2 linked regions of the Heliomicrobium gestii genome follow. The protein of the gene in region 1 interacts with the protein of each later gene in a pairwise test. Links are inferred from orthologs where the notes say so. Each region holds a gene or a part of one and is shown on either strand. Other genes may lie near its edges. The genes, in order: rlmN and ftsZ.

What was found.
Region 2: the proteins of rlmN (region 1) and ftsZ interact in binary tests that used the Escherichia coli proteins (3 or more experiments, as listed by UniProt). The link is inferred for Heliomicrobium gestii from one-to-one orthologs.

What each region holds. Positions count from the first base shown.
Region 1 is NZ_WXEX01000008.1:154,616-164,370, reverse strand. Bases 3,589-6,587 are described here. They hold rlmN (23S rRNA (adenine(2503)-C(2))-methyltransferase RlmN), read left to right. Parts: upstream 3,589-4,534; coding sequence 4,535-5,641; downstream 5,642-6,587. Other genes in these bases: pknB (Stk1 family PASTA domain-containing Ser/Thr kinase), read left to right, coding at 6,390-6,587; GTO89_RS11010 (Stp1/IreP family PP2C-type Ser/Thr phosphatase), read left to right, coding at 5,638-6,393; rsmB (16S rRNA (cytosine(967)-C(5))-methyltransferase RsmB), read left to right, coding at 3,589-4,538. In the rest of the region: replication restart helicase PriA, read left to right, coding at 1-754; def (peptide deformylase), read left to right, coding at 911-1,369; fmt (methionyl-tRNA formyltransferase), read left to right, coding at 1,374-2,315; GTO89_RS11025 (DUF116 domain-containing protein), read left to right, coding at 2,347-3,180; more of rsmB, read left to right, coding at 3,180-3,588; more of pknB, read left to right, coding at 6,588-8,303; rsgA (ribosome small subunit-dependent GTPase A), read left to right, coding at 8,377-9,288; rpe (ribulose-phosphate 3-epimerase), read left to right, coding at 9,285-9,755.
Region 2 is NZ_WXEX01000011.1:66,290-71,175, reverse strand. What follows is about bases 2,013-4,882. They hold ftsZ (cell division protein FtsZ), read left to right. Parts: upstream 2,013-2,826; coding sequence 2,827-3,939; downstream 3,940-4,882. Other genes in these bases: GTO89_RS12875 (sigma-E processing peptidase SpoIIGA), read left to right, coding at 4,097-4,882; GTO89_RS12885 (cell division protein FtsQ/DivIB), read left to right, coding at 2,013-2,621. Also shown: murB (UDP-N-acetylmuramate dehydrogenase), read left to right, coding at 1-453; murA (UDP-N-acetylglucosamine 1-carboxyvinyltransferase), read left to right, coding at 416-1,678; more of GTO89_RS12885, read left to right, coding at 1,803-2,012; more of GTO89_RS12875, read left to right, coding at 4,883-4,886. UniProt on the Escherichia coli protein: Essential cell division protein that forms a contractile ring structure (Z ring) at the future cell division site. The regulation of the ring assembly controls the timing and the location of cell division.

The sequences.
Region 1 (9,755 bases):
CGCCGGCACCCAGCGGATCGAAGAGGAGCTGCGGGCCAGCTTCCCCGGCGTGCCTGTGTTGCGCATGGACCGCGACGTGGCCGAACGGGAGGGGATTGCGCCGGTCCTGGACGCCTTTGGCCGTGGCGAAGCGCCGATCCTCGTCGGGACCCAGATGATCGCCAAAGGTCTCGATTTCCCGCGGGTGACCTTGGTGGGTGTTCTCGCCGCAGATGCGTCCCTGCACATCTCCGATTTTCGCGCCGCCGAACGGACATTCCAGTTGCTCTCCCAGGTGGCCGGACGGGCCGGACGGGCCCGTGATCCGGGCCAGGTGATCCTGCAGACCTACTGTCCCGAGCATTACTGCCTGCAAGCGGTGCAGTTCCATGACTATGAAGGGTTTTTTCGCCGGGAAATCGAATTACGGCAACAACTGAGTTATCCGCCCTTCGCCCGGCTGGCGCGGGTGCTGTTTTCCGGTCCCGAGGAGCCCCTCGTCCGGCTGGCCGCCGACACGTGGGCCGAGATCCTTCGTGACCTGGCGGTTGCGCAGGCCCAGATCCGGGTGGACACAGAAGGCTTCGACGTGTGGGGACCGGCGCCGGCGCCGGTGGCCAAGGTGGAAAACCGCTTTCGCTGGCTGCTCACGTTGCGGGTGAAGGGAGACCGGACAGAGGTCCTGCGTTCGGCCCTGAGCGCTGCGGCGAGGGACTATGACCGCCGCCGCGGACGACCGGTTGGCGTGACGATCAGTCTCATGCTCAATCCCTAGGGTGCGGCCCCAGTTCCCTGGCAATCACAGAGTTTTCAATGACAATAGGCCATAACGCGAACACTCCCAAGATAGGTTAACTTTTTTGGTGTAACCGGACCGGGGTTTGCGATATGATATTTTGGATAGATTTAAAGCCGACGGGGAGGGTTTTCTTTGGCCGTCTATGAAATTATTAAAATGGGTGATCCTGTGCTGCGCGAAAAAGCGAAGCCGGTCACCCGCTTCAACAGCAACCTGGGCCGGCTGATTGACGATATGTTCGATACAATGGCAGCGGCTCGCGGTGTCGGCCTGGCCGCGCCTCAGATCGGCATCAGCAAGCGTGTCTGTGTCGTCGAGGTGGGCAAACGCCGCTTTGAAATGGTCAATCCCGAGATCATCGAGGCGGAAGGCGAACAGTGTGACGCCGAAGGCTGTCTCTCCATTCCGGAATACACCGGCGAGGTGAAGCGGTATCAACGGGTCCGCGTGAAGGCCCAGGATCGCAACGGCGAGGAGTATACCGTCGAGGGGACGGACCTGCTGGCGGTGGCCTTCCAACACGAGATCGACCACCTGGACGGGATCCTCTTTGTCGACCGCGTGGAAAACGACGAGCCGGAGGAGCGATAGGCCGATGCGTTTGGTCTTTATGGGGACGCCTGATTTTGCCGTCCCCACCTTGGAAGCGATTGTCGCGGCCGGCCATGAGGTGGCTCTCGTCGTCACCCGGCCGGACCGCCCGCGGGGGCGGGGGCAAAAAGCGCAACCGAGTCCTGTCAAGGCGGCGGCCGAGCGCTTGGGCATTCCTGTCGAGCATCCGGCCCGTTTGGATGACGATTTTGTGCAAAAACTAAAAGAACTCCGTGTCGAGGCCGGGGTGGTGGCCGCCTTTGGGCGAATCTTGCCGCCGCGGCTCCTGGACGCCTTTCCCCGGCGCTGGATCAATGTCCATGCCTCCTTGTTGCCCAAATACCGCGGCGCGGCGCCGATCCACCGGTCGGTCATCGACGGGGAAAAAGAGACCGGTGTCACGACAATGCTGATGAGCCAGGGCCTTGATGAGGGGGACATGCTCCTCAAGGGCGCCCTGTCCATCGGCCCTGACGACACGACGGGGCAGGTCCACGACGCCTTGGCGGAACTGGGCGCCAGCCTGCTTGTGGAGACGCTGGCCGCTCTGGAATCGGGTTGCCTGCAGGCTACGCCCCAGGAGCACGGGCGATCCACCTACGCGCCCATGCTAACGCGCGACGATGAGCAGGTCGACTGGAACGCGCCGGCCGAGGCGATCCACAACCGGGTGCGCGGGATGAATCCCTGGCCCGGCGCTTTTACCGTCGACGAGGGGAAGATCGTCAAGATCCTCCGGGGGCGTTTGCGCCGCGAGGGGTTGGCGCTGTCCAGTTCCTTCGCCCAGCCCGGCGAGATAATACAGATCGCCGGCGATGAGGTCGCTGTGGCCACCGGCGCCGGCGTGTACTGGTTGGCCGAGGTGCGCCCTGCCGGCGGCAAGACGATGGCCGCCGGGGCCTATGCGCGCGGACGCCGGATAGGACCGGGGTTTCGATTCGGTTGAGATTGGAAGTTTAATTGGGAGCGTTGGAACCATGCCTATCCGCAAGCGATTGTTCATCGGCCTGATGGTGGCCAGCTTTCTCGCCCTGATCGCGCTGGTCTTCCTGGGCTGGTATCTCGTCAAGTATCAAAACTACCCCTGGAACAAGGTCCTGATCGGCCTCTTGGGGGTCGCCTTTCTCGCCGTTGTGGCCTTGATCGCCTTCGGCATCGGCGGGATGATCTTCTCCATCTGGCAGGATCGGGCTATTCCTTCTGTCTATCGTTGGACGCGGATGGCAGTTAATATCCTCTTTCCCATGGCCTTGGTCATCGCCCGTTTCTTTGGCATTAGCCCGGACCGGCTGAAGAGCAGTTTCATTGAGGTGAGCAATCAACTGGTGCGCTTGCGGAAAGTGACTGTGGCGCCGGAGCGGTTGATGATCCTGGCGCCCCATTGCCTGCAAAAAACGACCTGTCCCCATAAGATCACTCTCGATATCCATAACTGCCGGCGCTGTGGCGGTTGTCCCGTTCACGATATGATCGAACTGACCGATCGCTATGGCGTCAACCTGACCATCGTGACGGGCGGTACCTGGGCGAGAAAGGCCATCATGGAAATACGCCCCCAGGCGATCGTCGCCATCGCCTGTGAACGGGATTTGACGAGCGGCATCCAGGATGTCGACTTTCTACCGATTTTGGGCATTTTGAACGACCGGCCGGAGGGACCCTGCTGCAACACGCTGGTGAACATGAGCCGTCTCGAACAGGCGGTGCGCTACTTCCTCTATGACGAAAGAGCCGATTGGATCAACAGCGGGGTGATCGGATCGGTCCTGGAAAAATCGGCGCTCCCTGAACGCCGGGTGGAGGTGTCCTGATGCAGCCATCGCCGAGAGGCGTCGCCCTGGACGTGTTGAATGCTGTAGAAGAACGAAAGGCTTACGCCAATTTGCAGATGGCCCATGCGTTGTCGGCCAGCGGCTTGCAGCGACTGGACCGCGGCCTCGTGTCCGAATTGGTCCTCGGTGTGTTGCGCCGTCAAAACACCCTCGATTTTGCCCTCGACCGGTTGATGAAACGGCCCGGCGATGTGGCGCCCGAGGCGCGTCGTCTCTTGCGGCTCGGCGCCTACCAGGTGCTTTTTTTGGACCGCATCCCTGATGCTGTCGCCTGCCATGAGACGGTGGAATTGGCGAAACAGGTCGGCCTGGGCCGGTTGACGTCGCTGATCAACGGCGTGTTGCGCCAACTGATCCGGCAACGGGACGAAATCCCCTGGCCGTGTTGGGAAGCCGATCCGGTGGCCCATCTCACTGTTGTCGAATCCCATCCCGAGTGGCTCGTCCGTCGCTGGATCAAGCAGTTCGGCGCCGAACGGACCCGGGCGATCTGCCAGGTCAACAACCGGCCGGCGGCGGTGTCGCTGCGGGTGAATAAACTGCGCGCCGAGCGGGAGGATTTTTTGCGACAACTGGCTGAGGCCGGCGTCGAGGCCCATCCTTCGGCCTTGCATCGCGCGGGAATCCGGTTGGCGTCGGCTTCGGCGGTCACCCATCTGCCCGGGTTTTCGGAAGGGCTGTTTTCTGTGCAGGATGAGAGCTCTATGGTTGTCGCGCCGGTCGTGGACCCGCAGCCGGGCGAGACCGTCGTGGACGCCTGCGCCGCGCCTGGCGGCAAGACAACCCATATGGCGGAGTTGAGCGGCGACAAGGCGACGATCCGTTCCTGGGACATTCACCCCCACAAGTTGGGCTTGATCCGGGAGAACTGCAGCCGGCTGGGGATCGCGAGCGTCCGCGCCGAGGCCGTCGACGCCCGCCAACCGGCCGAGGAGTTGAGGGGAGAGGTCGATCGCCTGCTCCTCGATGCCCCGTGCAGCGGTCTCGGGGTGCTGCGGCGCAAACCGGAGCTCCGCTACCGCATCACAGAAGCCGATCTGGTCCGGTTGCGGGAACTGCAGCGGGAGTTGCTCGACGGGGTGGCGCCGCTGGTCAAGCCGGGCGGGCTCCTGGTCTACTCTACCTGCACCATCGAGCCGGAGGAGAACTTTCAGCAGGTGAAAGATTTCCTGCAACGCCATGCCGATTATGGGGCGGAAGATGTGTCGCCCTTTTTGCCGGAACTGGATTTCACAGAGGAAGAGAAACGGCAGATGGCGAAGGGATACTTCCAGATCCTGCCTCATCGCTTTCATACGGACGGGTTCTTTGTAGCCCGGTTAAGGAGGCGGTCATGAAGGTGAGAGAACCGGTTGCCGAACAGCAGGAGGGCCAGGCGACAGACCTGCGGGGCCTCTTCCCCGAAGAGATCGCCGCCCTTTTTACGTCCTGGGGCCAGCCGTCCTTCCGGGGCAAGCAGGTGTTTAAATGGCTCCAGAACCGGGCTGTTCGCGAAGCGGCCGAGATGACCGATCTGCCGCAGGCGCTGCGGACCCGGGTGGCCGAGTCGGACCGGTTGCAACCGCTGGCCTTGGAGCGGCGACGGGTCGCTCGCGACGGCACCGAGAAATACCTCTGGCGGTTGGCCGACGGCGAACTGATCGAATCGGTGCTCATGCCCTACCGGCGCGCCCAGACGCGCGACCGCGTGACGGTCTGCCTGTCCACCCAGGCCGGTTGTGCTTTGGGCTGCCGCTTTTGCGCCACCGGCCAGCAGGGGTTTCGACGAAACCTGACCGCCGCCGAGATCGTGGGCCAGGTGCTGGACATCACTCATGAACAGCGTCTTAAAGACCCGGAGTTCAAGGTGACCAATCTCGTCTTCATGGGGATGGGCGAGCCCTTTTTGAATTATGACAACCTGCGCCGGGCCATCGGCCTCTTCACCCACCCGGAGGGACAGGCCATCGGCCAGCGGCGAATCACCGTCTCCACCGCCGGCATCGTGCCGGGCATCGACCGCTTTGCCGGCGAGGACTGGGAAGTGAACCTGGCCCTGTCCCTCCATGCCGCCGATGACCGGCAGCGCAGCGAGTGGATGCCGGTGAACGAACGTTTTCCGCTGGCTCCGGTGTTGGAGGCCTGCCGGCGGTACTGGGAGAAGACACGGCGGCGTCTCTCTGTCGAGTATGCCCTCATGGCGGGCGTCAATGACCGGCCGGAAGATGCCCGGCGGCTGGGGTCCCTGTTCAAGGGTTGGCCCATCCACTTGAATCTGATTCCCGTCAACGCCGTCGCCGGGACAGGCGCCCGGCGGCCTGAGCGGGAACCGACAGAACGTTTCCTGGCAGAACTGCGGCGCTGGGGAGTCGACGCCGTCATCCGCGAGGAGCGGGGACAGGATATTGAGGCGGCCTGCGGGCAACTGCGCGGCGCCGTCAGGGGGGAGGAGGAGCCATGAACGTCATCGCTCGCACCGACAAAGGGCGAGTTCGTCCCACCAATGAGGACAGCCACTGGTGGGACGCGGCCCAGGGGCTCTTTCTGGTCGCCGATGGGATGGGCGGTCATGAGGCGGGAGAGGTGGCCAGCGCGTTGGCGGTGCAGGCCTTTGCCGCCCAATGGCGCGGAACCGAGGGGGACAGGGAACCGGCCATTCGCCTCGAATCGGCCTGCCGGGAGGCGAACCGCCGCATTTATTGGGAGTCGGTGAACCAGCCCAAATGGGCGGGTATGGGAACGACACTTACGGCGGCTCATCTCGCCGCGTCAACGCTCACCGTGGCCCATGTGGGCGACAGCCGGGCCTACCTGTTGCACAACGGGCAGGTTCGCCTGCTGACGCGGGATCACTCCCTCGTTGAGGAAATGGTGCGTCTGGGTAAGATCACCGAAGCGGAGGCCCAGGCCCACCCCCAGCGCAACATCATCACCCGCGCCTTGGGCACTCGCGACGATGTGCAGGTGGACGTGGCGGCCGTGCCTTGGACGCCGCGCGACCTGTTGATCCTGTGCACAGACGGCCTGACCAATATGGTGACGGCCGACGAGATCAACCGGCTCTTTGACCCGAACGCCCCTTTTCCGTACCGGCGCGAGGCGCTGGAACAGGTTGCCGACGCCATGATGAACCTGGCGCTGGAACGAGGCGGCTATGACAATGTCACTTTCCTGATCATATGGCAAGAGGAAGGTGAGGGGTGGCAAGCATGATCGGACGCATCTTCGGCAATCGCTACGAAATCGTCGAACTTTTGGGTGGCGGCGGCATGGCCCAGGTCTTTAAAGGGTGGGACCGGCTGCTTCAGCGGGCCGTCACTGTCAAAATCCTGCGCGAAAATCTCTGCTCTGACGAAGAGTTTGTCCGCCGCTTCCATCGGGAAGCCCAGGCGGTGGCCGGTTTGTCCCATCCCAATATCGTCAACGTCTACGATGTGGGCCGTGAGGGCGAGATCGACTACATAGTGATGGAGTTCATCGACGGGCCGACCTTGAAGGAAGTCATCCGCAGCCGGGCGCCGCTGCCTCCAGAGGAGACTGTTGAACTGGCCAAACAGATCTGTGACGCCCTCGAACATGCCCATGAGCGGGGGATCGTCCACCGGGACATCAAGCCCCACAACATCCTGCTGACCCGGACGGGACGGGTGAAGGTGACCGATTTTGGCATCGCCCGCTCTGTCACCCAGAGCACGATGACCATGGATCGTTCCATCGTCGGGTCGGTCCACTACTTATCGCCGGAACAGGCGCGGGGGCTCCCCGTTGACGACAAGTCCGATATCTACGCCCTCGGCGTGGTCATGTACGAGTTGTTGAGCGGACAGGTCCCTTTTCAAGGGGAGACGCCGATCGCGGTGGCGCTGCAGCAGATCCAGCAGCAACCGCCGGCTTTGTCCAACCTCAACGCCCGCATCCCTCCGTCGCTGGAGCAGGTGGTCTTGCGGGCGATGGAAAAGGAGCCGGCCCGGCGTTACCGCAACGCCCAGGCTCTTCGACAGGATTTGGATCGGGTCTTTACAGGCCAGGTGTCGGGACGTTTGCCTGAGTCCGATGACGATAGTCCGACGGTGCGCCTCGACGGATCGGCTGCGGCCCAGTTGGACGCCGCCTGGCAAGAGGCTGAAAACGTGGTCAGTCAGCGTGAAGAGGAAAAGAAAGCCGCCCCTCCAGTCGGGAAAAAGCGAAGCAAGCGGCAATGGGCGGCTTGGGCGGCCGGACTGTTCGCGGTTGTGTTGCTGCTGGCGACGCTGAGCTTTGCCTGGACCCACTACATGAGCGTGCCCGATGTGCCGGTGCCGAAGGTCAAAGGGATGCGTGTCACCGACGCGATTGAGCGGCTGGAAAAGTTGGGCTTGCATGCCGAGCCTTCTTATGTCAATGACAACGCCAACGCCAACATCGTCATCGCCCAGGACCCTGATGAAAATCAGGTGGTGAAGCAAAACCGGACCATCAAACTGACGGTGAGCCAGGGTCCGAAACTCAACCGGATTCCCAGTGTGACCGGCAAACCGATTCGTGACGCCCAGGTCGCCATCAAAGAGGCGAACTTTAAGGCCAATGTGGAAGAGGTCTTTGATGACAGCCCTGCCGGGACGGTGATCAACCAGTCGCCGGCAGCCAACTCGGAACAGCCTCCCGACACGATCGTTCAACTGCGCGTCAGCAAAGGGGCGGAGACGAAAGCGGCCACCATGCCATCCCTGGTGGGCAGCAAGCTGCAAGAGGCCCAGGAGAAGCTGGAGCCGCTGAAGATCGATCTGAAGTTGAAGCTTCAGGAGAACGCCACCTTGGCCGCTTGGACGATTCTCGCCCAGGATCCGCCGCCCAATGGGGCGATCAAGCCGGGCGATACGGTCACACTGACCTACAGCATCCCGCCCTCCAACACCCCGCCGGCCAGTCCGGTCAAATCGTCGGTGCGGGTCTATGTTCCCAATGACGGCAAGGACCATGGGGTGCGCATCGTCTTCCTCGACGATCGGGGCGCCCAGAAGGAACTTTACAGCCAGCGCCACAAGGCCGGCGAGGTCGTCAGCCAGGAGGTCACCACCTCGGGCAAGGGGACGGTGCAAGCGCTTGTTGACACGACGGTCGCCTGGGAGCGCAGGGTGGAGTAAGGGTCATAGATAAAGGTTTAGTCAGGGCACAAGTAAGGTCCAAGAGTAAGGTGGAGTAATGGAGGAGCCTCGTTTGAACCAAAGGGAGACGGAAGGAACGATCATCAAAGGATACAGCGGTTTTTACTATGTCCTCGCCGACGGCAGGCTGTACACCTGCTCCTTGCGGGGAAAGCACCGGCTGAAAGGCGATGACCGCGTCTTTTTGCCTGGCGATCGAGTGCGCCTTTGCGTGATCGAGGGGGAAAAAGGGGTCATTGAAAGGACCCTCCCCCGGCGGAACGAACTGCTGCGACCGCCGGTGGCCAATGTGGACCAGGTGCTGCTGGTCTTCGCCCTGGCGTCGCCCGACCCCGATTTTGTCCTCGTCGACCGGTTGCTCCTCCTGGCCGCTCATGCCGGCATCCGGCCCGTCCTCGTCTGGAACAAGGCGGACATCGCGCCGCCGGAACGGGTCGCCCAGGTTCAGGCCCTCTACAAGGCACTCTCGATCGATCAGTTTGTGCTCTCGGCTCGCCAGGGTGACCATTTGGAAGGGCTGAAAGATCTTCTGGAAGACCGGATCTCCGTTGTGGCGGGACCGTCGGGGGCGGGCAAGTCGACCCTGCTCAATGCCCTTGCGCCGGGCCTTTCCCTCAAGACGGGCGATGTGAGCGTCAAGATCGGCCGTGGACGTCACACCACCCGCCATGTGGAACTGATCCAACTGGCCTCAGACGCCCTGGTCGCCGATACGCCGGGCTTTTCCACCCTCTATCTGCCCGATCTGCCGGCTCAGGATTTGGCCGAGTTTTTCCCGGAGATGGCAACCCATCTGGGCCATTGCCGCTTCGCCGACTGTCTCCACCGGACAGAGCCCGATTGCGCCGTCATCGAGGCGCTTGAAGCGGGCCGGATTCACCGGCAACGCTACAACCACTACCTGATGTTCCTGAATGAGTTGATCGAGCGGGAACGGCAAGCCCCGAAAGGAAGAAAATCATGACGATCAAGATTGCGCCGTCGATCCTGTCGGCCGACTTTGCCCACCTGGGCGCCCAGGTGGCCGCCGTTGAAGCGGGCGGCGCCGAGTACCTGCACATCGATGTGATGGACGGTCACTTCGTGCCCAACATCACCATCGGCCCCCTCGTTGTCGCCGCCCTGCGCGAGCGCAGCCAGATGGTCTTTGACACCCACCTGATGATTGAGAATCCCGACCGGTACATCCCCGATTTTATTCGCGCCGGTTCCGACCTGATCACGGTCCATCAGGAGGCCTGCGCCCACCTGCACCGCACCCTGTCGCTGATCAAGGAAAAGGGCGCCCGGGCCGGTGTGGCCCTCAACCCGGCGACGCCCTGGCAGAGCCTGGCCTGTGTCCTCGATATGGTCGATCTCGTCCTGGTCATGTCGGTCAACCCGGGCTTTGGCGGTCAGAAATTCATCAACAGCGCCCTGACCAAGATCGAA
Region 2 (4,886 bases), on another replicon or contig:
ATGGACTTCTCCTACCGTCATTCCCGGTTGCAAGGGGAAAAGGCCATCGTGATCCGCGCAGGCATGGAACTGTGTCGTGGCGACCGGGAGTCGATCCTCCGTTTGATGGAGGAAAAGCTTGCCCGTCGCAAAAAGACGCAGCCCCTCGATTGGCCGAATGCGGGAAGCGTTTTTCTCAATCCCCCCGGTGACCTTTCGGCAGGTCGACTGATTGAAACAGCAGGCTTAAAAGGCTTCACCATCGGCGGGGCTCAGGTATCGGAAAAGCACGCCAATTTTATCGTCAATCGAGGGGGAGCGACGGCAGCCGATGTGCTTGCCCTGATCGAGGCGGTTCGGAACAGGGTAAAGGCAACCTGCGGCATTGAACTGAGATCTGAAGTTCGTGTCATCGGAGATGCAGGGGGGCAGGTTGATGGGTGGAGAACCGAGGATTCGAATCAAGGGGGGTAAGCCGCTCTTCGGAGAGGTGGCGATCAGCGGGGCTAAGAACGCTGTGCTGCCCATCCTGGCGGCTTCATTGATGTCTACCGGACAATGCCGGATCAAGGACGTGCCCCGGTTGACCGATGTGCAGATGATGGCGGAGGTGTTGGGCGCCTTAGGCGCTCAGGTGGCATGGGAAGCGGACTGTTTGTCGATCGACGCCTCATCGGCGAAGATCCAGGAGGTCTCTGCCGATCTAATGCGGCGCATGCGGGCCTCCAATCTCATCTTGGGGCCGCTGCTCAGCCGTTTTAAAAAGGTGCGTCTCTTTCATCCCGGTGGCTGTTCCATCGGCAGTCGTCCCATGGACCTGCACCTGAAGGGTTTGCAGAAGATGGGCGCCCGCTACCAGGAACGGCACGGTTATTTCGAGGTGGAGACGGAACGGTTGCAGGGAACGGAGATCCACCTCGACTTTCCCAGTGTCGGCGCGACAGAGAACCTGATGATGGCCGCCACCCTGGCGGAAGGAACAACGATCCTCCGCAACGCGGCGAAAGAGCCAGAGATCGTAGACCTGCAGAACTTCCTCAACGGGATGGGCGCCAAGGTTCGCGGCGCCGGTTTGGATGTCATCCGCATCGATGGCGTCCAGCGCCTCGGAGGATGCGCCCACCAACTCATCCCCGATCGCATCGAGGCAGGAACGTTCATGGTCGCTGCCACCATCACCGGCGGCGATATCACACTGTCCAACGTGATCCCCGAACACCTGGAACCGGTGACAGCCAAGCTGCGCGAGACGGGCGCCCAGGTCATCGAGGAGGATGACCGGATTCGTGTCATCGCGCCCCGTCGCTGCCAGGCCGTCGACATCAAGACGCTGCCTTATCCCGGTTTTCCCACTGACATGCAAGCCCAAATGATGGCGCTGATGGCGGTCAGCGAGGGCACCTCGGTGATTTCAGAGACCATTTTCGAAAACCGCTTCAAGCATGTCGACGAATTGCGGCGCATGGGGGCGAACATCCGTCTGGAAGGGCGCGTCGGCATCGTCAAGGGTGTGCCTGGTCTCAGTGGCGCCGTCGTGGAATGCACGGACCTGCGGGCCGGCGCCGCTCTGATTTTGGCGGGACTTGCCGCTGAAAATGGGACGACGGTCGAAAAGATTTTTCACGTTGACCGGGGATATGATCGGTTGGTTGAAAAACTGTCCGGCTTGGGCGCAAGGATCACTCGAGATGCCGGTTGAACAATAGCCCCGGTAAGCGCCGGGGCTATTGTTTTCTCTTTTTAGGGCTCTAGCCCTTGGACAGACGCAACGATTTTTGTTATAATGTTTTTATGGTAGTTTTTCCCACGGAGGGGGCTGACGAATGCGCCGGCAACAGGCCAGCGTGCTTGGATTCTTCTTTATTTCGCTCTTATTGCTGGCTGCCTACTATTTCCTGCAATCCCCCTACTTTGGCGTCTCTCAGGTGACAGTGACGGGGATCAGCCTGATCAAGGAAGAAGAGATTGTCCGGCTTTCAGGGATCCAGCCAGGAGAAAATATCTTGCGCCTCGACCAAAACCGCATCTGTGAGCAGTTGCGGTTTCACCCGCAGGTGGAGGATGTGACCATCCAACGGGAATTTCCTTCGACGGTGCAGATTCAGATCCAGGAGAGGAAGCCCGTGGCCGTGATTGGACAGGCAGGGGTTTTTGTGTTGCTCGATCGGCAGGGGATCCTCTTGCGCAAGCTGGACAGCCTCTATGGGATTCCGCTGCCGGTGATCACCGGCGTACAGGCGCCTCTAAACGTGGGGCCGGGACAAGTCGTCAGCGCTGACGGTCTTGCGGCGGGGCTGAAGCTGTGTCAGGAAATGCCGCCTACCTTGCTGGCGCGCGTCGGTGAAATCCATGTGATCAACAGCAGCCGCCTCGTCTTATATACGACAGACAGCATCGAGGTCCGCTTCGGGCCTCCTGACGAGATTGCCGCCAAGAGCCAGGCGCTGCTGGACATTCTCGACCAATGGATGAAGAACGGCAGCACGCCCAAACTCAACTATATCGACATCTCATCGGCCAAATCGCCTGTCGTCAAACCAAAAGAAGAGACAAAAATCTCGACAAATGCCGTTCACCCGGCTGTGGCTCATCCGACAACTCGGACGGCCGGCAAAACGGGCGCTGCCGGTAACGGGCATTAAACGACGCGGAAGAAAAATTTGTGGGAACTCTTCGAATGTAATAAAAAAAGCATAGCAAAAAAGAGGGAATGAAGGCTTTTTATCGAAGATCTAGCGTCGATACAATAAAATGCCAAGATGTTGACCATTACATAATGATTAATTTCACATTATTGTTACCGTACCCAAATATTTCATATCAGCCTGCTTGAAGGAGGAACTCCCTGTGTTCGAACTGGATGTGGACTTGAATCCGCTCGCCGTGATTCGGGTCGTCGGTGTAGGCGGAGGCGGCAACAACGCTGTCAATCGCATGATTTCCCATGGGGTACGGGGCGTACAGTTTGTATCTGTCAATACCGATGCCCAGGCCTTGCAGCTTTCGAGAGCGGAGACAAAGATGCAGATCGGCCTGAAGCTGACGAAGGGGCTTGGCGCTGGCGCGAACCCCGATATCGGCAAAAAAGCCGCCGAGGAAAGCCGGGAGGAACTGGTTAATGCCTTAAAAGGCGCCGATATGGTTTTTGTCACTGCCGGTATGGGCGGCGGTACGGGAACGGGCGCCGCGCCGGTGGTGGCAGAAGTGGCTCGTGAACTGGGCGCTTTGACTGTTGGCGTTGTGACGCGTCCCTTTACCTTTGAAGGCCGCAAGCGCGCCATGCAGGCGGAACGGGGCATCTCGGAATTGCGGGCCGCTGTGGACACCCTGATCGTGATCCCCAATGACCGGTTGTTGCAGGTTGTGGACAAGCATACCCCGATGAATGAAGCGTTCCGGCTGGCTGACGATATCCTTCGCCAGGGCGTTCAGGGGATCTCTGACCTGATCGCCGTGCCTGGCCTGATCAATCTGGATTTCGCTGACGTCAAGACGATCATGTCTGACACAGGGTCGGCGTTGATGGGTGTGGGCTATGCCTCCGGGGAACACCGCGCCATTGACGCTGTCAAGAAAGCGATTTCCAGTCCCCTGTTGGAGACCTCCATTGAGGGCGCCAAAGGCGTCCTGATGAACATCACCGGCGGCATCAACCTGGGGATGCTGGAAGTCAACGAAGCGGCGGAGATCGTCACAGAAGTGGCCGATCCGGAAGCCAACATCATCTTCGGCGCTGTTATCGACGAGTCGATGGAGGATGAGGTGCGGGTCACCGTCATCGCCACAGGCTTTGACCACCGCCACGCCCAACCGGCGCCCAAGGAGACGCGCCCTGCTGCGCCGGTAAAAGAAAAATACGCCCAACCCGTCGTCAATCAGGCGCCGGCGATGGAAGTGAAACCGGTTCCCCTCAGCGAGGATGTGGACATCCCTGTATTCCTGCGCAAATACCGGGGATAACCGATATAAACAGAAATGAGCGCTATAAACCCTGCAACAGATGTTGCGGGGTTTTATTTTTTCTCATTCCTCCCATTCAACGCAAGAAGTGACATATTTTGTTAAAAGAATTCGTTATAATTGATTTGTGGTTTCCGAAACGGTGGTGGAAGCGGCGATGGGCGAACGGATGATCGTTTACTGGGATATCCTGTGGTTGATCAATTTCGTCATGGATGCGATTCTTTTGGCCATCTGCGGGACCGTCTTGCGGCTACCCCTTCACCCCCTCCGGCTGATCGGCGCCGCCGCCTTTGGCGCCGCGCTTCCCCTCGGATTTTTGTGGTTTTCTGCCGGACCGGTGTCCGCCTGGGTCGCCAAGACTGCCCTCGGTTGGCTGATGGTTCGAGCCGCTTTTCCGATCAAGGGATGGCGGCAGACGGTTCAGGCGTGGCTGATTTTTTATCTGGGCGCCTGGCTTGCCGGCGGCATCATTTACTTCTTCGCGCCGCCAGGCGAACCGACGGGGGCCCTCTGGTTCTGGGCGTTGCTGTTGGTGGCTGGGGGCGGGACGGCGCTGCTTCTCTCCCTTTGGCGACGGTTGCGCCAGCAGGGCGCCTGGCTCGTTGAGCTGACCCTTCACCTGCCGGGGGGCGTCGTCCGGATTCCGGCGCTCGTTGACAGCGGCAACCGGCTTGTCGATCCCCTCTCTCGTTCACCGGTGATCGTTGTCGAAGAGGAGAGCGTCATGGCCCATTTACCGGAAGGATGGCAGGAGGGGGCCGTTGGGGCAGACGGTGGCCTATCTCCTCGCTATATCCCCTTTGTGTCGGTCGGCAAAGCCGACGGGATGCTCCTGGGCATCCGCCCGCTCACCGTGGAGGCGCGAAGGGATGATGGCAGAAGCATCGCCTGTTCGGGGGCGATCATCGGATTAACCCGGCAAAAGCTAGACCCAGCCGGTCGTT